4 regions of the Gracilibacillus thailandensis genome follow, and region 2 is predicted to be linked to each of the others. Evidence: riboswitches for the same ligand, from Rfam matches in the RefSeq annotation. Region 2 holds a riboswitch; each other region holds the start of a gene.
The links. Region 2 has a riboswitch for thiamine pyrophosphate ahead of GH715_RS09130 (ABC transporter substrate-binding protein). Riboswitches for the same ligand answer to the same signal wherever they lie in the genome.

Region 1 (5,536 bases), on a different contig from region 2:
CGCTGCTTCTCTTAAAGCATGAAGATCAGATGGAATTTCTCGACCTAATAACTTTTCTGCTTCTAACCGGTTAGGAGTGATCACTGTCGCTTGCGGAATTAATTGTTTCTTTAATACTTCAATCGCATCATCTGCTAACAGTTGTGACCCCATTTTACCAATCATCACTGGATCTATTACTTTATTTGGAACAGGTAGCTCCTTAAGCAAACTACTTACTCTTTCTATAATTTTTGTCGAAAAAAGCATCCCTGTTTTAATAGCATCTACACCAACCATTTCTGTCGCAGCGTAAAACTGTGCTTCAATCTCTTCTATATCTCGAATAAAAATCCCTTGATTTGTTCTGGAATTATTGGCAACTGTTGCGGTAATGACGGACATTCCGTATACATCCCGTTCCTGGAATGTCTTTAAGTCCGCTTGAATACCAGCACTTCCCTGTGCAGCTGCTCCAGCTATTGTTAATACTCTCTTCACTTGTAACACCTCGATGTCTGATCCTTTAACTTTGCATTATTTTACGATGAAAAACCAGATAATCATGATCAACTGAATCACAATTTTGGCAAAAGTGCCACTAAGAAAGCCAATCAGCGAGCCAAGTGCAGCCCTTAAGGCATCTTGTGTCGTTTTTTTCTGAATCATTTCCGTTATGACAACTAATATAAACGGAACAATAATAATACCAAATGGAGGGATAATAAATGAGCCAACAATCACCCCAAGAGCAGCCAACCGTTCACCTGCTTTGCTGCCACCAAATTTCTTCACAAAATAGCTATTGGCAATGATATCGGAAAATATCAACAGTAATGTCAAAACAGCCATTGCCACCCAAAAGATCCAACCAATATTCTCAGCCGTGAGCGCAAATTGATATATCAAGAAACCAATCCAAATTACCAATACGGACGGTATAATCGGGAAAATAATCCCCACAAATGCCAACACAAACATAACGATAATTAATATCCACCATACAATATCCATGCATCAAATCTCCTATTCAACTTTATAGCAATACAATCATTATCTATATAAAACCTATACTACAAAAAAATCTTACAAGGAAATCCCTGTAAGATCAAGTTTGATTACTGATTAGCTAAATAGTCAGCGTATGCTTTCACATATGGAGGTAAATCTGGTGGACGGCGGCTAGAGATAAGGTGTCCATCTGTTACAACCGGTTCATCACTCCATAATCCACCTGCATTAGTCATATCATCTTTGATGCCTGGTGTACTTGTTACCTTCTTACCGCGTAAAATACCCGCAGAAATCAGCACCCAACCTGCATGGCAAATTTGACCAATTGGTTTTTTGGCCTGATCCATAGAACGGACCATTTCTAATACTTCCGGAAATCTTCTTAATTTATCTGGTGCCCATCCACCTGGCACAAGGATACCGTCATAATCTTCTGCATTAATATCAGAAAAGGCATATTTAGACTCTGCTGGAACACCATACTTCCCAATATATTTTTGGTTAGCCTCTTTCCCTACAAGATGCACTGTTGCACCTTCTTCACGCAAACGTAGGACAGGGTACCATAATTCTAGATCTTCAAAATCCTCGTCCACTAGAGCAATAACTTTCTTATTTTCAAGACGCACAATATTACCTCCTTTTAGTATGATAATATTAGTGTATCAAATTTAACCCTACATTATCGAATTATTGCTCTTTAGAAAAATAATTCGTATGCATGTAGAAAGTTGCTGCAACGCTCTCGGGATTAGGAGATAGACTAATTGCCGAAATGATCGAAACGCCATCAGCACCAGCCCGCATTAGCTCGATCACATGCCCTAATTGAATACCGCCAATCGCTACAATCGGCAGATCTCCTACCCTATCCCTGATTTCTTGTAATCCTTTTGCTCCGATTGGTTTTTTAGCATCAGCTTTGGTATCGGTGCTAAAAATAGGACCTACGCCAATATAGTCAGCACCATCATTTTTTGCCTGTACTGCTTCTTGAACATTTGTTGATGACACACCAACGAGCCAATCTGAAGGTACTATTTTTCTCACTTCCTGTATCGACATATCCTCTTGACCAACATGAACGCCATCAGCTTCTATTTCCAACGCTAAATCTACATCATCATTTACTAAAAAAGGGACATCGTATTGATGACAAAGCTTTTTCATCTTTATGGCTAATTGCTTTTTGTCTTCGCCTGCTAGCGCACCATGTCCTTTTTCACGAAATTGGAAAAGGGTTATACCGCCTTTCAATGCTTCTTCCAATACATATAAAGGATCTTGTTCCGTATTATTACTTCCAAGAATAAAATATACTTGCAATAAATCACGTTTCATCATTTAGGAACTCCTAGTTAATTGTTTTTTCTTGTTGACTGTTTCTCCATCCACTTCAGACAATTGATCCAGAAACGCTATTTGAAAACTGCCCGGAAATCCCTGCTGATCTGCGGCATTTTCTGCAGCTACTCCATAATAGCTAAGCGCATCTGTTGCTGCTTCCACAACATTATCACTCACCGCTAAGAAGGCCGCAATAACAGCTGACAACAGACATCCTGTACCGGTAACTTTAGTTAGGAGGGGATGTCCGTTAGAGACACTAACTCTCGTATCCCGATCAATAACCACGTCTTCTTCCCCTGTAATCACTAAGGGAACCTGTAATGTCTTAAAAGCCAGGTTGGCTAATTGTTGAATATCAGTATCACTTGAACCATCGACACCACGAACTTCGGTCTCCACACCCGCTAAGTTGGCAATCTCTCCAGCATTACCCCTAATACATGTTACGTTGACTTCTTTCAAGATACGTTTAGCTGAGTTTGTACGGAAAGTAGTCGCACCTACACCAACCGGGTCTAATACAACAGGAACACCTGCTTGATTGGCTGCTTTACCGGCCAAAATCATCGCATCAATTTGTTCCTTAGTCAATGTACCAATATTTAAAACAAGGCTACTTGCCATTTGCGCCATTTCTTCTACTTCTTCTTTAGCATGAGCCATCACTGGTGCTGCACCGACAGCATATAAACCATTTGCTGTAAAGTTCATGACGACTTGATTGGTGATATTATGAATCAATGGTTGCTGCTTTCTCACTTTTTCAATTAAATGCCTCACTTAGATACCTCCCTTTGTCCAGGTAAACTTTTTAGCCTGTAGCCCCAATGGTTAGTCGGACCATGTCCATTACCTAATTCGAGAGGGTATTGAATAGCATCGGTAATAAAGTCCTTACCAATAACTACCGCATCTTTTATCTGCTTACCTTTTGCCAATTCGGCAGTTATCGCAGCCGAAAAGGTACAACCTGTACCATGTGTATGCTTCGTTTCAAAACGGTCGGCTTTTAGATAGTAGAAATCTTCACCGTCATATAGAACATCTACTGCTGCTCCTTCTAAATGACCACCTTTGACAACCGCAGCCTTCGCACCAAGTTCATTAACGATTACTTTCGCCGCTTTTTCTGCATCTTGATTATCGTGAATCTCGAAACCTACTAGAATTTCTGCTTCTGGTACATTTGGCGTCACCACTGTAGCATGCGGAATTAACGTATTGCGAATGACCTGTCTTGATTTCTCATCCATTAATGAATCACCACTTTTGGCCACCATAACCGGATCAATCACGTAAGGAATATTCGTATTTGCTAATTTTTTAGCTATTAATTCCATCATATCCACAGTAGCGATCATTCCTGTTTTCATTGCTTGTGGTGGAATATCCGTTAAAACGGCGTCTAATTGTTTCTCAATAAAATCAATGCTTAAATGCTGTACATCCTGAACACCTAGCGTGTTTTGCGCTACGACGGAAGTAATCACGCTCATTCCGTAAACTTCCTGTTCTTGGAATACTTTTAAATCCGCTTGAATTCCTGCACCACCCGAAGGATCTGTTCCAGCTATTGTGAGTGCTGACGCTACTTTATGCATGTTACTTCCCCTTTCCAGCTAATGAAAACGGCCATTCTTCTACCTGATAAGCCATTTCCCAGAATAAATACTCTAGCTGACAGCTTTTAATAAAAGCTAATTTAGCTTTCTGTTTCTCTTCTTCTCCCACTTGTTCTGCCCATTTATCTAAACGCTCACAAAGCTCCGTTGTCACTGATGCTGTATCTTCTTTGGCGTAAAATGTAATCCACTCATAAAAAGGATGTTCTTCCGTTGGTTGATACTTTTCTTTTAAGTAATGTCCGATCTCTAAATATGTCCAGGGGCAAGGTAACAATGCTGCGATTAATTCCCCTATACTTCCTTGTTGTGCGACACTTTTCATATGGGCTACATAATGATTTGCTGTCGGTGGCAAAGGGTATCCTTGCAACTCATCGTAACCAACGCCTGCGACCTGACATAAATTATGATGTGGATGAATTTCACTATTCAAGATAAAACCGATCTTTTCATAGAAATATGTCATGTCTTCTCTAGTGTTGCTTTTGGCGATGGCGATACCATAGATGTTCATAAACGCATTGAGATACTCAAAATCTGCTTTCACATAGTGAATGATCGCTTCTTTGTGCAAATTTCCTTCTCCAATTCCAACTACAAAAGGGTGTTCAAAGATACCTTGGTAAATATCATCTGCTGCTACACGCAATTCTTGACTAAATGTCATTTCTCCTGCCTCCAGAAAATATATATTTCCATAATAAAAAGCCGCTCGCGGGTAGCGGAGCGGCTTTTGAATAGTCCATATCAAAAATGAGGTGTATGTCGTTCACACACCATCCGACTCCACTTTCCTACGCTGGTGTTAACCAGTTCAGGTTCAAAGGGATCAAGAAATACATTCTTATCTCAGCTGCTCATGCAGCACCCCTAGCGGAATTTCTATTATGAAGTTATTACCAATAAAACACGGATACGCTAAATTGTCAAGTTTAGCCGTACCTATTTAATGATTCCAAATGATTCAATTGGCCATATACGCATTTTAACATCTCCAATAACAGCATCTTCATCTACAAAGCCAAATTCACGACTATCTTTACTAACTCTCCGATTATCACCTAAAACAAATATTTTCCCTTCAGGAACTTGTTCCTTACCAGTTAATTCTTTCAGTGTAAAATCATTTGTCAGCTTTTGACCATCAGACAGTGCTGCTTTGGAGTCATCAAGATACGTCTCTTCATAGAGCTTCCCATTAATATATAGGTTGTCATCTTTCATTTCGATCGTATCACCGGGAAAGCCTATTATTCTCTTAACATAATTATCATTTGAATCCGGTGCTTTGAAGGCAATTTCATCAAAACGATCGATACTGCTGATCTTACTCAAAATAATCCGGTCGCCATTTTCTAAATTCGGCATCATCGATTCGCCTTTCACAACGGAAGGAGTAATCAAAAAGTGCCGACACAGAAGCACAATAATAACAGCAACCAACAACGCCTTCAACCATGATAGTAATTCTTTAACGACCTTATTCTCCATTGTAGACCTTCTTTCATCATAGTTAACTTTCACTTGTGATTGATCCACGGTGCGAACCATCCATAAGACCCCCGCTA
Region 2 (5,536 bases):
TATGTCGCTAACATAGGGGACAATAGTGTATTAGTTGTCGAGAATCGATTAGATCCAAGCATTTCTGAGTTCCATCCATAACAGCATGAAGAGGCAGGGAACGCAATTAGGTTCAGCCTCGATGATATAGAAGATAGCATGGCTAATTCACTTATGAGAGGTGAAAAAGTTCAAGTCACTCATGGTGCAGTTGCCGAATCCTATCCAGGACAAAGTAGTGCAATTGCCATAAAACGGATCGTTGATGAAGAACATGATATGGTCATTGCACCTGATGAAACGATAAACTTAGTCGCTTTGGAACAATTTATTCAAAAAACAGAAAACAATGAAGAAGCCACCATGCGAGGGGTAAACATTACAGTTGAAGGTAGCTCTGTGTTTGATACTTTTATTTTTCAGAATGGAGAGTATACCGTAAGAGAAGATGCAACGCAAGATAACTTTGTTGAAGTAGAAACAATAGGTGAAGTATCCTGTCAACAATTAGAATATTACTTAACAGATGATCAAAACATTATGATTGAACTAACAGGTTGTGATAACGACACTGGAGTATTAGAGATCGCAAATCTACCCTTTAAAGATATGATAGTTCCTGAAGACATCTATCACCGTGTTGAGGTGATCGTAGGTGAGGAGGTTGTATTAGATACAACTGACGAATCCGAAAAAGAGGAGATCATAACAAAAATACGGGAGGGTACTCCACAATCTGTAATGACGATGACCATGATGGCTCCAGAAGGGGAAATTATTTTATATGGTAAACAAGCAATCATTCATTTTGATTATCAGGAAGTAGGAAATGTGATCCGTTATAATACATTGGTTGAGACAGGCTTAACATTTGATTAAACATGGAGCGCATCACTCCATGTTTTTCTCAAATCATTTACCTTGAAACTGAGATAATTACGTGGTAAATTATAAAAGTCTCAGTTTCGAGATAAAATGCATAGATTTTATTAAACGGGGCAAACCAATAATATCTGATAAGAAAAGGAGTTTTATCAATATGGTAAAAGTAGCAGTAGTTTATTATAGTTCCACAGGTATAAACTATCAATTAGCAAACTGGGCAGCAGACGCAGTAAAAGAATCAGGAGCAGAAGTAAGAGTAGTACGAGTTGCTGAAACAGCACCAAAAGAAGCGATTGCTCAAAATCCTGGCTGGCAAAAGCACGTGGAAGAAACTAAAGATGTTCCTGTTGCAACAACAGAAGACTTAGAATGGGCAGATGCTATCATCTTCAGTACGCCAACTCGTTTTGGAAATGTTGCTTCCCAAATGAAGCAATTTATTGACACACAAGGTGGTCTATGGGTATCAGGTAAGACAGTTAACAAAGTAGTAAGTGCGATGACTTCAGCTTCTAATCCCCATGGTGGACAGGAAGCAACGGTGTTAAGTCTTTATACATCTATGATGCATTGGGGTGCTATCATCGTTCCTCCAGGGTATTCGAATGATTCCATTTTTGCAGCTGGCGGAAACCCTTATGGTACAAGTGTTACTCAAAGCCAGGAAGACGGCTCTATGGTCGAAAATGTTCAAGATGCGGTTAAACATCAGGCAAAACGTGTCGTTGAAGTAGCAAGTAAAATTCATGGATAATAATAAAAAAACGAATCTCTCTTATTAGAGGTTCGTTTTTTTAGTGGTCAAAACTTGAAGAAAAACACGAATTATGTCAAAGTAGAAGGTAGCAATATTATATGAAATGTAGGGGGACCGGTGTTGCCGGTTGAGACTGTATCCGTAAAGATGCTGACCCTTAGAACCTGATCTGGTTAGCACCAGCGTAGGGAACATATGAGATGAGATATCTATATGCGCCCTAGGCTATAAGTCTAGGGCGCTTTCTTATATGTTCCGCTAAAAAGATAAAAAATAGGGGGAGTCATTATGAAAAAAATTTTATTTGCCATAATAGGTATGTTTATACTTGCAGGTTGCGGGAATGAAGAAAGCACACCAGAAGAATTAGAAGAAGTTACCTTAGTATTAGATTGGACCCCCAACACTAATCATACCGGGCTGTATGTTGCGGAATCAAAAGAATATTTCGAAGATGAAGGATTAGATGTAGAAATTGTTATGCCAGGAGAAGCTGGAGCAGATCAAACTGTTGCTTCAGGTCAAGCGGAATTTGGCATCAGTTATCAAGAACAAGTAACAGAAGCTCGCACACAAGATATTCCACTCGTTTCGATTGCAGCAGTAATCCAACACAATACTTCCGGATTCGCCGCACCAGTGGAAAAAGAAATCACATCACCTGCAGATTTTGCCGGAAAAACGTATGGTGGTTGGGGTGCTCCTGTTGAATCGGCAGTTATTGATGCGTTAATGAAACAGGAAGATGCATCTGTCGAAGATGTTGATATCGTAAATATGGGTAATACCGACTTTTTCACAGCAGTAGAACGTGATGTAGATTTTGCTTGGATTTACTATGGCTGGACTGGAATCGAGGCAGAACTTCGAGGTAAGGAAATTGATATGATCTATCTTACGGACTATTCAGAAAAACTAGATTACTACACACCAGTTATTACCACAAATGAAGATATGATCGAAGAAAATCCAGAAACAATCAAAAAATTTATGGCTGCAGTTAGTCGCGGTTATCAGGATGCGATCGACAATCCAGAAGAAGCAGCTGACATTTTAATAGAAGCGCAACCAGATTTAGACGAAGAATTAGTACATGCTAGTCAGGAATGGATATCACCAAGATATCAAGATGATGCGGATAGATGGGGCGAACAATCAGAAGAAGTCTGGAGCAATTACGCAGAATTCATGTTCGAAAATGACCTACTAGAACGCGAGCTAGACGTTGATGCAGCATATACAAACGAATTTTTACCAGAATAATAATGGAGGGGTATGAATGGCTGAAGCATTAGTTAGTGTACAAATCATTCCGAAGACACCTAATGGGGAAGATTCCATCCCTTTTGTTGATGAAGCAATCAAGATTATCGAACAAGCAGGTGTCAACTATCAAGTTCATCCATTAGAAACAACAATGGAGGGTGAACTGGCAACGTTATTATCTGTTATCGAAAAGATGAATCAACGTATGCATGAGTTAGACTGTCCAAGTGTGATCTCACAAGTGAAGATTTATTCTCATAAAGATCAACAAGCTTCCATGAGTGAATTGACGAAGAAGTATCGTTAATTGGAAAAGTGTCCAGTAAACCAATAGGAGCATGCTCTATGTTTAGAAAGTCTTTTTTACCAGTTAGTGTGATCGTCAGTATTTTAATCATATGGGAATTGTCCAGTCGGATATTAGCTATTCCGACCTGGGTTCTTCCTGCACCTACTATCATTATGCAAGAGGCGATTAATGGCTGGAGTGATTATCAGCATCATATCCTATCAACTGTATTTTTAACTGTGAGCGGATTTGCCATTGGTGTAAGTGTAGGTTTACTCATTGCGATTATGCTTCATTTATTGCCTAAAATCCGTGAAGCACTCTATCCATTGCTGATTATGTCGCAAAACATTCCGATTATTGTACTCGCACCTTTACTTGTTATTTGGTTTGGATTTGGTGTTACACCTAAACTATTAATTATTACATTAGTATGTTTCTTCCCGGTTGCGGTATCAACAATCGATGGATTAAGACATACAAATCCGGAATTAATTCATTATATGAAAATGGCTGGTGCAACGAAGAAACAAATTTTCACTAAGCTGGAACTGCCTCATGCAGTTCCACAAATGTTTTCCGGACTAAAAATTTCCGCTACCTATAGTGTGATGGGGGCTGTTATCTCGGAATGGTTAGGTGCTAACAAAGGAATTGGTGTATACATGACGCTAGCCTCATCATCATTCCGAACTGATCGAGTTTTTGTAGCGATTTTATTTATTATGATCTTATGTCTGATTTTTTTCGCTATTATCATTGCTGCAGAAAAAATCATCTTAAAATGGCATCCGGGTAAGGAGGAACAGTCATGAGTACACTAGAACTCGAAAATATTTCAAAAAGCTTTGGTGAACTAACTATTCTTGATCACTTAGATTTACGCGTGAACGATGGTGAATTCGTTTCCTTACTCGGACCATCTGGCAGTGGAAAAAGTACCATTTTTCACTTGATTGGCGGGCTCTATCAAGCCGATCATGGCACGATTCGTTTAGATAATGAAGCGATCAACGGTAAAAAAGGATCGATAAGCTATATGCCACAAACACCTTCGCTTTTTCCATGGCGTACTGTTCTCGAAAATGTTGTGTTAAGTGTGGAATTACATCAAAAGCCTGATAAACAAAAAGCGCTAGAAATGTTGGAACGGGCAGGGTTAAAAGATTATGCCAACGCATATCCCCACGAATTATCTGGTGGGATGCGCCAACGTGTAGCGTTTGTTCGAAGTCTTTTGAGTCCACAATCTTTTATCTGTTTAGATGAACCTTTTTCGGCATTAGATGAGTTCACAAGGTTAGAAATGCAAAAATGGTTATTAACTATCTGGGAACAAGAAAGACCGTCTGTTTTATTTGTTACCCATAATATTGAGGAAGCGATTTTTTTATCAGATCGAATTCTAGTGTTGGGTTCTAAGCCTGCCAATGTCATCAAGGAATTTACGATAGATTTCAAACGTCCGAGAAATGAAGAGTTGACGTTAACGCAGGAATTCCTTGAAAAAAAGAAGGAAATTTATCAAACATTACGAGGTGTGTTAAATGATTGATGCACATATCCATTTGGATTGGTACAAGCCCGCTGAGCAAAAAATGGTCATGGATACGTTAGACGTGGCTGGGATGATTGCAGTATCCAGTGATCTAACAAGCTGTGAAAAAGTCTGGCAATTAGCGGAGCAATATCCAACTGTTTATCCAGCGTTTGGCTGGCATCCTGAACAACCACTCCCGACTGATCAAGAATTAACACAAATTGAAACGTTGATCCACGAACATCATGAGCAGTTAGTTGCGATTGGAGAAGTCGGGCTTCCATTTTACAAAAGAAAAGAAGAACCTAGTCTCGATCTTCAACCATACATCGCTATATTAGAACGGTTCATGGTCTTCGCTGTACAATATGATTTGCCGATTGTGTTGCATGCAGTATATGATGATGCTGCATTAGTATGTGATTTACTAGCAAAGCATGGGGTAAAACGTGCACATTTTCATTGGTTTAAAGGAGATGACATTACGATTAAGCGGATGATAGAGGCACAATTTATGATTTCTGTGACACCAGATTGTTTTTATGAAAAAAAGATTCAGGATTTAATTAAAAGCTATCCTATTGAATTGATGATGGTAGAAACAGATGGTCCATGGCCGTTTGAAGGGCGATTTCAACGGGAAATGACACATCCGAATATGATAAAAGAAGTGATTAAACAAATAGCAGAAATTAAACAGTTACCAATACAACATATAAAAGAACAAGTAGAACAGAATACGACATTATTTTATCGCGTATAAAATCAATGATAAAAATAAGCCCAAATGGTCATCCGACCTTTCGGGCTTTCCTTCATT
Region 3 (5,536 bases), on a different contig from region 2:
CAACAAAATGGACAATTTCCAATCGGTCACCTTCTGAAATTGCCGTTTCTTTATGTTTTTCCTTTTTTAAGATGGTTTGATTATGCTCCACAATTAATGATTTCTTCTCCAAACGTAATTCTTGGATTAACTCTTCAATATTAGTGATCCCTTCACTAACTTCTAATGGATCACCATTTACGATAATCTCCAAAATCAACCCTCCTTTTGTGAGCCTTCACTTTAAACAGATAGAAGGCTTTCTCTTCTCAAGGAAAATGTATCTAAATAGATTGGATCGACTGGTTTTCCTTCGATCATATCTGCCATAAATAAAGCAGTTTTAGGCGCCAGTAATATACCATTACGATAATGTCCTGTTGCAACATATAATCCTGATACATCTGGTACTTCGCCTAAATAAGGAAAACCGTCTTTCGTTAAGGGACGTATCCCCGCCCAAACCTTCTCTATCGTTGCCTGGTTTAATGCAGGGAGTATCTGTTTGGCACGTGATAACAAATGCAGGATACTTGCTACTTTCACCTCTTTATCCGTTTGATTTGGCTTCGATGTTGCGCCAATAATGATCCGGTTACCTCTTTTCGGAACAAGGTAACAGCCTTCTGTAAAGATCGTTGATTGAATCAGAGGCTTTGTTGTCACAACAGACAGACATTCTCCTTTTACAGGTGTGAGTTCTTGCATGTACCGAGAAAAATGTGAGCTCTTAAATCCACAAGTGATAATGATCCTGTCAGCAGTATACGTTTTTTTATCTGTCTTCACACCTGTCACTTTACCGTTTTCGATGACGATATCGTCTACCTTCGTCTGTTCCATTATGACCGCACCATGATGTTCAGCAGCCTTCGCAAAGCCTTTCGTTACGTGAGGAGCAGATACTTGCCCTTCTCTTGGACAATAAAGAGCTGCATAAAAATCGGTTGTCATTTCTTTTTCCGGGATACTCCCTGGTGAGATCACCTTCGCCTCTGCTCCTTGTTCTGTTTGAAAGCTAGCAATTCGTTTTAGCGTATCCAGCTCATCTTGATGATAGACAAGCTTTAAGGCACCTTTTTCGATTAATTGAATGTCCATACCACTTTCTTGCATCAGTTCTTCCGCTAAATCAGGGTATAATTCCCTGCTTTCTTTAGCAAATTGAAATAACGGTGAATCCTGCTCAAACTCCATCTGCACACCGAGCATGCCGGCTGCTGCACTGGATGCCTCTGCAGCAATTTTATTTTCTTCTAGTAGCAAAACCTTGTAACCTCTTTTACTTAACTGGTAGGCAATCGAAGCTCCCATTACTCCACCGCCAACAATGATCTGATCATATAAATTATTCAAACTGTTCCTCCTTCCTCGAATCGAACACTTGACGATAACACTTTATTGCTTCGGTAGGATCTTCGGCATCCCATACCCCTGACATAATCGCAACACCACTAGCCCCCACCTCTTGTACTTGGTTCATATTTTGTTCCGTAATCCCGCCAATTGCGATGACAGGAATAGAAACGTTTTTGGTGACATCAGCTAACGCGGTAATGCCTCTTGGCTCGAGACCAGGTTTAGAGTTACTTGAAAAAATATGCCCATAGATTAGAAAATCTGCACCATTATGTTCTGCCGTAATGGCTTCCTCCAAGGAATGGACGGACTTACCGATACGGAGTGCCGGAAACGAGCGCTTCACATCAGCAACCGGAATACTATGATAGGCAAGCTGTACGCCACAGCATTTTTTTATCGATGCTACATCTACACGGTCATTAATAATGATCCGTTCAGCCGGAACACCCGCTTCTAGCAAAAAATCAATCATTTCCAAGATTTCTTTCGCCGTTTTGGTCTTTTCTCGCAGATGAATATAATTTATCTGAGCAATCTGTTCCGATACAAGCTGCATATGTTGTTCTGTCAATCTGCCATTTGAAATAAGGTGTATTCCATGCATTGTTCCTACTCCTTTTTTTCTAGAGGAAGTGAAAATAGAAAAACCACCCATCCAGCATGGACGAGTGGTATGTATCGAAAGCTACAATTTGGTTGCTTTTCTACCACTTCCCTCCGCTGGTGTTAACCAGATCAGGTTCAAAGGGTCCGAAGATTCGTCTCAGCCAAATGGCTCCCCTAGTGTTCTTACGTATTATTTTTTCTTATATGAAAAGGATAACATAGTATGACATAATCGCCAATAAAAAATTTTCCATTATTATGTTTAATCATTTTCACTTAAGGGTAGATATATAATGGAGATGATCAATAGAAAGGATGTTGAAAGAAATGGCACAAAGAGATGAAAAATTACAAGCTTTAATTGATGGATTAAATGAGGATTTAGCAAATGAATATGCGGCAACAATCATGTATACGTATCATGCATCTGTTGTTTCAGGATTATATCGTTCTTTCTTAAAACCTTTTTTTGAAGATGAAATAAATGATGAGATCGGACATGCTTTATACTTATCTGACAAAATTAAAACATTAGGCGGTACACCAACTACAACACCAGCAAAAGTTGAACAATTAACAGACGTTCAAGACATGTTAGAAGCTACTCTTAAAGCTGAAACAGAAACGATTGAGCGCTATGAAAAAAGAAAACAACAGGCAGATGAGCTTGGTTTGACAGAACTTGTTGTGAAATTAGAAGATATTATTGCAGATGAAACAAGCCATAAAGAAGAAACAGAACGACTTTTGTCAGACAAGAGCTTTCAATAACTCGTTAACCCCTTTTTTTCATATATAGAAAAAACAACTTCCACCAGGAGGTTGTTTTTTTGTCTCTTTTCTTGATTCTCATGAAAAGGAAATGCTAGTAATCTATGATATAATAGAAAGAAAAGCTTCTGTGAGGTGAGGATATGAGGGACACTTTATTTGAGGAAATTGATGGTTTGTACGATGAAATGGTGGAAATGCGTAGGTTTTTACATCAATATCCTGAGCTTTCCTTTCAAGAATATAAAACAGCTGCATTTATTCAGGAGCAATATAAAATATTAGATATTCCATATCAAGCAAATGTCGGAGGAAATGGTGTTGTAGCCACTTTAAAAGGGGCTAAACCTGGTAAAACCGTGGCATTACGTGCGGACTTCGATGCACTACCTATTCAAGATGAAAAAGATTTGCCTTATAAATCCAAAAACGACGGTGTGATGCATGCCTGTGGACACGACGGACACACATCGACATTACTTGCTGTAGCCAAAGTACTCAAGAAATATCAAGAAGAACTGGCGGGTACCGTTGTGTTTATCCATCAGCACGCAGAAGAGCTTGCCCCTGGTGGTGCTAAACCAATGATTGAAGCAGGAGTATTGGAGAATGTTGATGTCGTTTACGGTACACACCTTTGGACCAATACCCCATATGGAATCGTTCAGACATCGCGAGGAAACTTTATGGCTGCAGCAGATCACTTCACCATTGAAATAAAAGGAAAAGGTGGCCATGGAGCAATGCCACACCAAACGAAAGATCCGATTGTAGTCGGTTCACAACTTGTAACGAATCTACAGCAAATTGTTTCAAGACGGATTGATCCATTAGAAACAGCCGTCCTATCGATCGGGCAATTTCATGCAGGTGATGCGTACAATGTTATTCCAGATGTAGCGATGATTGATGGAACGGTACGCACCTTTAATCCGGATGTACAACATTTTATAAAAGAGGAAATCGAAAAAGTGATAAAAGGCACATGTATTGGCTATGATGTATCCTATGATTTTGATTATGCCTACGGATACAGACCCGTTGTCAACCATGCTGAGCATGCTGAAAAGGTATTAGCTGCTGCCGAACAGGTGAAAGAAGTAGAGAAGGCTGAAATGATTGTACCTAGTATGACAGGTGAAGACTTTGCCTACTATTTAGAAGAAAAACCTGGTGCTTATTTCTTTACAGGAGCCCAAATCGAAAATGGCTTCGTGCCACACCATCACCCTCTATTTGATTTTGATGAGCGAGCAATGAAAATAGCAGCCAAAACATTAATAGCTGCTACGTTGAATGTAAATAAATAAGTTAATAAAGAAGTTTTCAAGTTACCAAAACGTGAGCATCATTTTATTTTTGATGCTCACGTTTTTGGTCTAGATAATTGTTGCTGTTCCTTGGAAAAGTATCATTCCTCCGTGGATAAAGGCAACTATCCCAAGAAGAACATGGGTTATCCAAGGAACAGAGCTAAATATCCACGGAAGAGCGCGCGTTATCCAAGGAAGGGCGGTATCGATCCTTATTTACTTAGTGAATCCGTTCGGCTGTGTATCCTTCTTCCTCCAAAATCGAACGAATATGAGGCTCTTGTAATAAATGAAGACTACCTACCATCACAAAATATGTATCTGCTTCATCCTCTTCTAGAAAGCGAACGATTTGCTCAGCCATATTCTGATTTCTGTCATCATTGATTGCTTTCATAAATGCTTCGTTTTCTTCTTGCATTTCCGAGGAACCGCCCTCTTCTTCAGACAATACTTCAAGCAATTCTTCTTCATCACCTTGCTCATACGTTTCAAACAGTTCCTCCATTTGCTGTTGATACTCGATCACAGTTACTAAGGAAGATGCCAACATTGCCTCTTGATATTCTGCAGATGTATCTGCAAAGATTTTCAGTTGCTCTTCTGCGGTTTCTAAATCAATTATTTCTTTGCCATCATCCGCTGCTTTATTCAGAAAATATTGATCAACCCCTTGGGTATAGCCTAACTGTTGTGTCATAAGCTGCTGAATCGTATTTGCTAATATCCATGGTTTGTAAAATTCAACCGCTTCTATCGGGATACCAAACTGACTTAGTGTCTCTTCCATTTCTGAGTAAACATCATCAGAAATATGATCTTTGACTGTCGAACCATCTTGATAAGTCCCTAACGACATATTTATTTGTTGCATTTCCGATTGCTCAACATTCGTTATATCAACCTCAGGAACAACTACATCTGCTTTTAAATACGCCTTTTCTATTTCTTCATGCAAAGGATAAAAATCTGCTACACCAGCATGAATCGTTCCTTGTAAATATACTTCCGGATTTTCATCTTCCACTTTCCACAAGAATCCACCTGGGCCATCTGCCCTGCCAACCGTTTGGATAACCTCAATACCTTCATCCGCGAGCTCATCTAATTGATCTTGACCTGCCTCCAAAGGATTACCTACTACATTTACGGACTCTAAATGTTCTAACTCTTGTAATACCGAAAAATCTTCCACTTGATTATCTTGCAACGAAATGGATTCTAAGGAAGAAAACTGCTGCAAACCTTCCAAATTGGAAATGTCAGCGTCAGTTAAATTTAATTCCGTCACATTCTCTACGTCTTCTTCTGAGAATGAATTACCTAACTCTGCTGCAATAGCTGCTTCTAAGTTAGCATCTTCAAAGTTTATTGACTCTTGATTACAACCGATCAGAGCCAATGGAATAATTAGTAATAATATTATCTTTTTAAAATTTTGCAAATGAAATATCCCCTTTCTCTGCTAAAACCTTTGTCAACACTCATTTAGTTTTCCTCTTTTA
Region 4 (5,536 bases), on a different contig from region 2:
TCTATTGTAATTGACATATACTTGTTTAGCTCATTGTTTCTTGGTATTACACCAAGCCGGAATAAACGTTAACAATGTCTTCGTGAATTGAATCAACTCTTCTAGTTCTATTTTTTCATCAACTGAATGTGCTTCATGTAATTTACCTGGACCATAAATCGCGGTTGGTATACCTGCATCGCTAAACCACCCAGCATCTGTCACAGTCTTCGACATACCAACAAAAGGCTTTACCTGTTCGATATCCTGATGTGACTCTTCGAGAAGTTTAATGGCTGGATGCTCTGGATCAATCTCTGCAGAAGGAAAAATCTCACCACGATCTTCTATCATAGATTTTCCACCCCATTCAAAATGAAGCGGATTATTCTCAAACCATAAGTCGTCTTTAAGTGATTGATGGAGATATTCCTCTACTTCTTGCGAAACAATGCGATAATCTTCATGAGGATAAAAATGAACCGTAATCCAAAGGCGACATTCATCCGCAACAAAAGCTGCATGGCGCCCACCTTCTATAACAGCCGGATTAATAGTAGTTGTACCTTTTTTAAAGCCAGGGTACTCCTTTGTCTCCGCCCATTTCTTTTCTAAATTACGCAGGCTCTCGATGACTTTTGTCATTTTCTCAATCGCACTGGCACCCTCGCCTGTTTCATTTAATTCCGCACGCATTGCATCATGATAAACACGTTTACTTTTAACCGTAACCCAACCTGTGATTACACCACCTTGACCATGGATTTCACGATTACTGCCATCAACAACTAACGCAAAGTCAGCATTATATCCTTTTTCAATACAAGAAAGTGTTCCCGCTTCACCGACTTCCTCACCAATTACCGTCTGCAACTGCAAATCGCCTTTTAAGTCAATTCCCTCTTCATGTAATAGCTTAGTCGCAAACAAGGCACATGCAACAGCCCCCTTCATATCAGAAACCCCACGGCCATACAGATATTTACCTTTTTCAGTAAGAGAGAATGGAGGCACTGTCCAACTAGATTCATCCCCCACCTCCGCTACATCAATATGCCCGTTAATAATCAGGCTGTTATATGTATCAGAATCAGTTCCTTTCTTCATCCCGACAAGATTTGGATCATTCGGGAAGACATCCCATCGTTCAGTGTGAAAATCTAATTTTTCTAGATAATTCGCTATATACTTCTGAATATCAGACGTATTTCTAGCAGGAGGGCTAACAGTAGAAAAACCGATAAGATCAGATAAAATATGCTTTAATTCATCTTGTCTATCATCTACTAAATTGGTTAATGCTCTGTTCATTCGGCATTCACCGGCCAATCTTCTTTCTTTTCAACCATATCCCAAAACATATATTCAAATTGACTAGTCTTCACCACAATCTCTTCAAGTCTTGCTAATTCCTGCTCTGGCTTTCCTTCTGCAATTTGATTCATCAATTGTTTCGTTTCTTCCGCTAATTCGGTAAATTCATTAGAACTATACATTTCTACCCAACTGCTGTAAAAATTATCATCTAATGCACCTGGCCATTTAGCCAGTGATTTCCCAATAAAATTATAACTCCACTCACACGCTAGTACCGATGCAACCACATTTTCCACCCCACCACGCTGAGACAAATTCAACATATAACTCGTATACGCGGTAGTAATCGCAGACGCTTCTGTAGCTTCAAGCTCCTCTTTTGAAATACCGAATTCCGCAGCATAGTTACGATGCAAATCCATTTCCACATCTAAAACACCATGAAGCAACTTGGCAAAAGTCACCATTTTATCCAAATCTTCTGCTTTTGAACTCCCGATCGCAAACAACCTTGCATAATCAATCAGGTAGACATAGTCTTGCTTTAGCCAATGCTTAAACTTCTCCTGTTCCAGTGTGCCGTCACCTAATCCTTTTACAAAAGGATGTTCTAGATACGAATTCCAAACCGGTTCCACTCTGTTCCATAGACGATCGGTAAACAATGTAGTCATTTTTACACTCTCCCTTTTTAATGAATAGAAGTAGCCAGAGAAGTCATGAAAGTTGCCAGTAAAATTTTGAGATTGCATAATAAAAACCCATCACCAATGAAGGGAGATGGGTTAGTAATGTACAGACTTATCAAACAATCTATATAACTACCAATTCCACTTCCCTACGCTAGTTTTAACTAGATCAGGTTCAAAGGGTCGATTTCCTCTCTCAGCATCTACATGCTCCCCTAGCCGAATGGTTAAATTATTCAGTTTCCATTTTTAGTATACTAACAAATAATTGGAAATGCAAACACGATTAGATTTGCACTCATCAAACGTTTCATCAAAACCAAGGATTTCCATAGATTATTTATAGTTTAAATTGCCGTACTAGACTGTTTAATTTTTCTGCTAACTTAGCTAATTCCTCGGAATTGGATGATACTTCTTCCATGGAACTGCTTGCTTGTTGAGAAGATGCAGAAGTTTGCTCCACTCCTGCTGCAGATTGCTCTGATATCGAAGCTATTTCTTCAATTGAGCTATTGATTTCGTTACTTGAAGCTGACATATCTGAAAGATTTGTTGACACTTTATTTATACTAGTTACCATTTCGCTTATAGAACGATTAATTTGTTCAAAAGTTTTTCCTGTTTGTTTGATTTGGTTTGTACCTGCTTCTACCTCTCCATAACCTTCTTCTAATGATTGTGACACATTAGCAGATTCATTTTGGATATTAGAGACGATTCCTGTGATATCAGAAACCGAATCAGCTACTTGTTCGGCAAGTTTTCTCACTTCATCAGCTACAACAGCAAATCCTTTTCCATGTTCACCTGCACGTGCCGCTTCGATCGCAGCATTTAAAGCTAATAAATTGGTTTGCTCTGAAATATCTTTGATGACAGACACGAGCTTGGTAATCTCTTGGGACTGATCATCCAAACCACGGACTTTCTCTACAGCTTCTTGAACTATCATATGAATTCGTTCCATTTGTTTCACAGAATACTTCATCATTTCACTGCCATCTTCTGTTATATTTAGTACATTTGTAGATGTTGATTGGATTTGTTCACCATTTTCATTTGCTTCGTGAACTTTTTGGACAAATTCGCTCATTTTACTAGAGACATTTCCTGCAAGATCAGCTTGAGTTTCGGAACCAGACGCCAATTCTTGCATGGTGACAGCAATTTGTTCTGTTCCAGATTTCACCTCGTTGGCAGATTGATTTAATTCTTCACTTTGTGCACTGACAGTATCAGAAACTTCAGAAACTTGTCGGATCATTCCTTTTAGATAGTCACTCATTTTATTGATAGAACTTGACAATTGCCCGATTTCATCATTGGCTTGGTAATCTAACTGGTCTATTTGCAAATTACCTTGTGCTATTTCATTGCTGACAGACACTACTTTGGATAAGTTACGTGAAATGGTCCGGTTCACCAGACTAATGAGAATAATACTGATAATTAATGAAACTGCGATCGCAATGAACAGTGACGTTAATACCACCTTTTGACTTTCTTTTGCTCGACTGGAAGCCTCCCCCATCTCGTTATGTAGTAACTCTTTTAATTCATCTATATGTTCTACTGCTTGTAAGCGGAGTTCTTTAGCATTTTCTGCTCGACTAGCTGCCAAATTTTCGTTTCCACTGTTTATGTATGAAACAACTTCCTCAAACTCATTATTAAATGACTTATCTAAGACAGCCGCTTGCTGATATAATTCTTTCTGTTCGTTGGTATCCATACTCTCTTCTAATTCTGCATTCAACGCTGCTATTTGATCTTTAGACTCATTAAATTCATCAATTATTTCAGATGATGGATTCTCCATATATTGATAAAAATTGACTGCCTTAGCACGAATCAACGACGCCATTTCTGTAGCATTGACTGCATTCATTTCACTTTCTTCCATCGATTGTATATCAGATCTAATATTGTTTAGTAAGACACCTACTATAACTGTTGAAATGATAAACAACATCAATACTACACTTAATATAAATCCGTATTTTCTTCCAATTTTGATATTTTTATACCTCAACTTATCTAACCACCGCTTTTGCATAATTATCCCCCTGTAGATAGCCAACTTAATATCGCTTAAGTTTTTATGACTATATTATCATTACTTTTGGCATAATTCCACTTATCAATACTGATAAAAAGGAATCACAAATATGGTATTTGCTGACATACCTTAATGTTGGTGGGAGTTGATAGTAAATTATCCGTGTACTAAAAACAATGGCAAAAGAAATCCCATTACCAATGAAGGAAAATGGGTAGTAACATACAACTAATCGAACTTTATTTTTCAGCTAATTCACTATCAAAATCTAAAATTTGCTTTTCCTCAATCCCCCTAAAGTATTTAAGATCAAATGAGTCGCAATTAAAGATAAAAGGTATGCGATCATCGGGTCTTGCGTTCCTAATACAAAAGTCAAAGAAAAGAATAATAGTGTAGATATACTAAAAAGAATTATTAGATATAAACCAATACTCACCATAGTGATCATACTTAGCCTCCATTAACAGTTTACATTGATTCTACTATTTTAACATAATATTCCAACCTCATCACTGTCCTAGAATTTCATTAAAGAAAACAGACTAGAAACAGAAAGCGAATCAAGAGGTTAGTACCGATGTTGTTCACAGGACAAGATCGAAGTTAGAAAATAAAATCTGTTTCTTAGTATAACTTATCTAATGCCGATTTCGAGAACGGTTTAAAAATAGATTGCTTTTCAGATAATTCCATGATATTCTGTAAATATTTTGACGAAACATGTCGCCGAAATAATCTGATATTTAGCATTTATCTGATATTAATTAAAATAACGGAGGTTTAATATGTCATCACGAAGTTCATTAAGTGTCGTTACAGTAGGATTTATGTTATTTGCCCTATTTTTTGGTGCGGGGAACTTAATCTTTCCAGCACAATTAGGTCAAGCTGCTGGTGATAACTTATTTTCAGCAAACATCGGATTCATCATAACTGGGGTTGGATTGCCTGTACTTGCTGTTCTAGCATTAGGCATTTCAGGTAAAAGTAACTTACAATCACTTGCAAGTCAGGTTCATCCATTGTACGGTCTTATTTTTACCATTGCATTGTATTTAACAATTGGGCCACTGTTCGCATTACCAAGAACAAATACTGTTGCTTATGAAATAGGGATTATGCCGTTTCTAGAGAATCAATCAAACAATTGGGCGTTGCCTAGCTTTACCATTATTTTCTTTGGTTTATCATTATACTTCTCATTACAGGCAAAAAAGCTTGTAGATATCATTGGTAAAGTACTAACACCGCTCTTGTTGATTGTTATCTCAATATTAATCTTGGCTGCCTTTTTTAATCCGATTGGTATGATTCAGGAACCAACCGAGGCCTACTCGACAAACAGTTTCTTCAAAGGCTTTCAAGAGGGCTATTTAACCATGGATGTACTAGCAGCATTCGTATTTGGGATTATTATTATTAATGCCATGAAAGACCAAGGCGCTTCATCCAAAAAGGAACTGTTAGTTTCAACAATGAAAGCTGC

Region 1: linked by a shared signal. The riboswitch ahead of tenA (thiaminase II) and the one ahead of GH715_RS09130 (ABC transporter substrate-binding protein) in region 2 are both predicted to bind thiamine pyrophosphate.
Region 3: linked by a shared signal. The riboswitch ahead of tenI (thiazole tautomerase TenI) and the one ahead of GH715_RS09130 (ABC transporter substrate-binding protein) in region 2 are both predicted to bind thiamine pyrophosphate.
Region 4: linked by a shared signal. The riboswitch ahead of tenA (thiaminase II) and the one ahead of GH715_RS09130 (ABC transporter substrate-binding protein) in region 2 are both predicted to bind thiamine pyrophosphate.

What each region holds. Positions count from the first base shown of each region.
Region 1 is NZ_WJID01000083.1:9,948-15,483, reverse strand. Features, by position in the region: gene thiD (bifunctional hydroxymethylpyrimidine kinase/phosphomethylpyrimidine kinase) at 1-480, opposite strand, end outside; gene GH715_RS19075 (DUF456 domain-containing protein) at 517-993, opposite strand; gene GH715_RS19070 (type 1 glutamine amidotransferase domain-containing protein) at 1,098-1,622, opposite strand; gene thiE (thiamine phosphate synthase) at 1,684-2,337, opposite strand; gene thiM (hydroxyethylthiazole kinase) at 2,338-3,123, opposite strand; gene thiD (bifunctional hydroxymethylpyrimidine kinase/phosphomethylpyrimidine kinase) at 3,120-3,944, opposite strand; gene tenA (thiaminase II) at 3,946-4,635, opposite strand; TPP riboswitch at 4,743-4,850, opposite strand; gene lepB (signal peptidase I) at 4,911-5,459, opposite strand.
Region 2 is NZ_WJID01000024.1:19,359-24,894, forward strand. Features, by position in the region: gene GH715_RS09115 (hypothetical protein) at 1-81, shown strand, start outside; gene GH715_RS09120 (DUF4362 domain-containing protein) at 139-858, shown strand; gene wrbA (NAD(P)H:quinone oxidoreductase) at 1,019-1,618, shown strand; TPP riboswitch at 1,719-1,829, shown strand; gene GH715_RS09130 (ABC transporter substrate-binding protein) at 1,910-2,884, shown strand; gene GH715_RS09135 (thiamine-binding protein) at 2,901-3,194, shown strand; gene GH715_RS09140 (ABC transporter permease) at 3,233-3,991, shown strand; gene GH715_RS09145 (ABC transporter ATP-binding protein) at 3,988-4,731, shown strand; gene GH715_RS09150 (TatD family hydrolase) at 4,724-5,479, shown strand; gene GH715_RS09155 (thermonuclease family protein) at 5,535-5,536, opposite strand, start outside.
Region 3 is NZ_WJID01000006.1:65,688-71,223, forward strand. Features, by position in the region: gene thiS (sulfur carrier protein ThiS) at 1-193, opposite strand, end outside; gene thiO (glycine oxidase ThiO) at 223-1,335, opposite strand; gene tenI (thiazole tautomerase TenI) at 1,328-1,945, opposite strand; TPP riboswitch at 2,037-2,133, opposite strand; gene GH715_RS03125 (ferritin-like domain-containing protein) at 2,275-2,718, shown strand; gene GH715_RS03130 (M20 family metallopeptidase) at 2,862-4,028, shown strand; gene GH715_RS03135 (TraB/GumN family protein) at 4,252-5,475, opposite strand.
Region 4 is NZ_WJID01000051.1:4,544-10,079, forward strand. Features, by position in the region: gene GH715_RS14795 (acetylornithine deacetylase) at 31-1,290, opposite strand; gene tenA (thiaminase II) at 1,287-1,970, opposite strand; TPP riboswitch at 2,115-2,212, opposite strand; gene GH715_RS14805 (methyl-accepting chemotaxis protein) at 2,326-4,044, opposite strand; gene brnQ (branched-chain amino acid transport system II carrier protein) at 4,836-5,536, shown strand, end outside.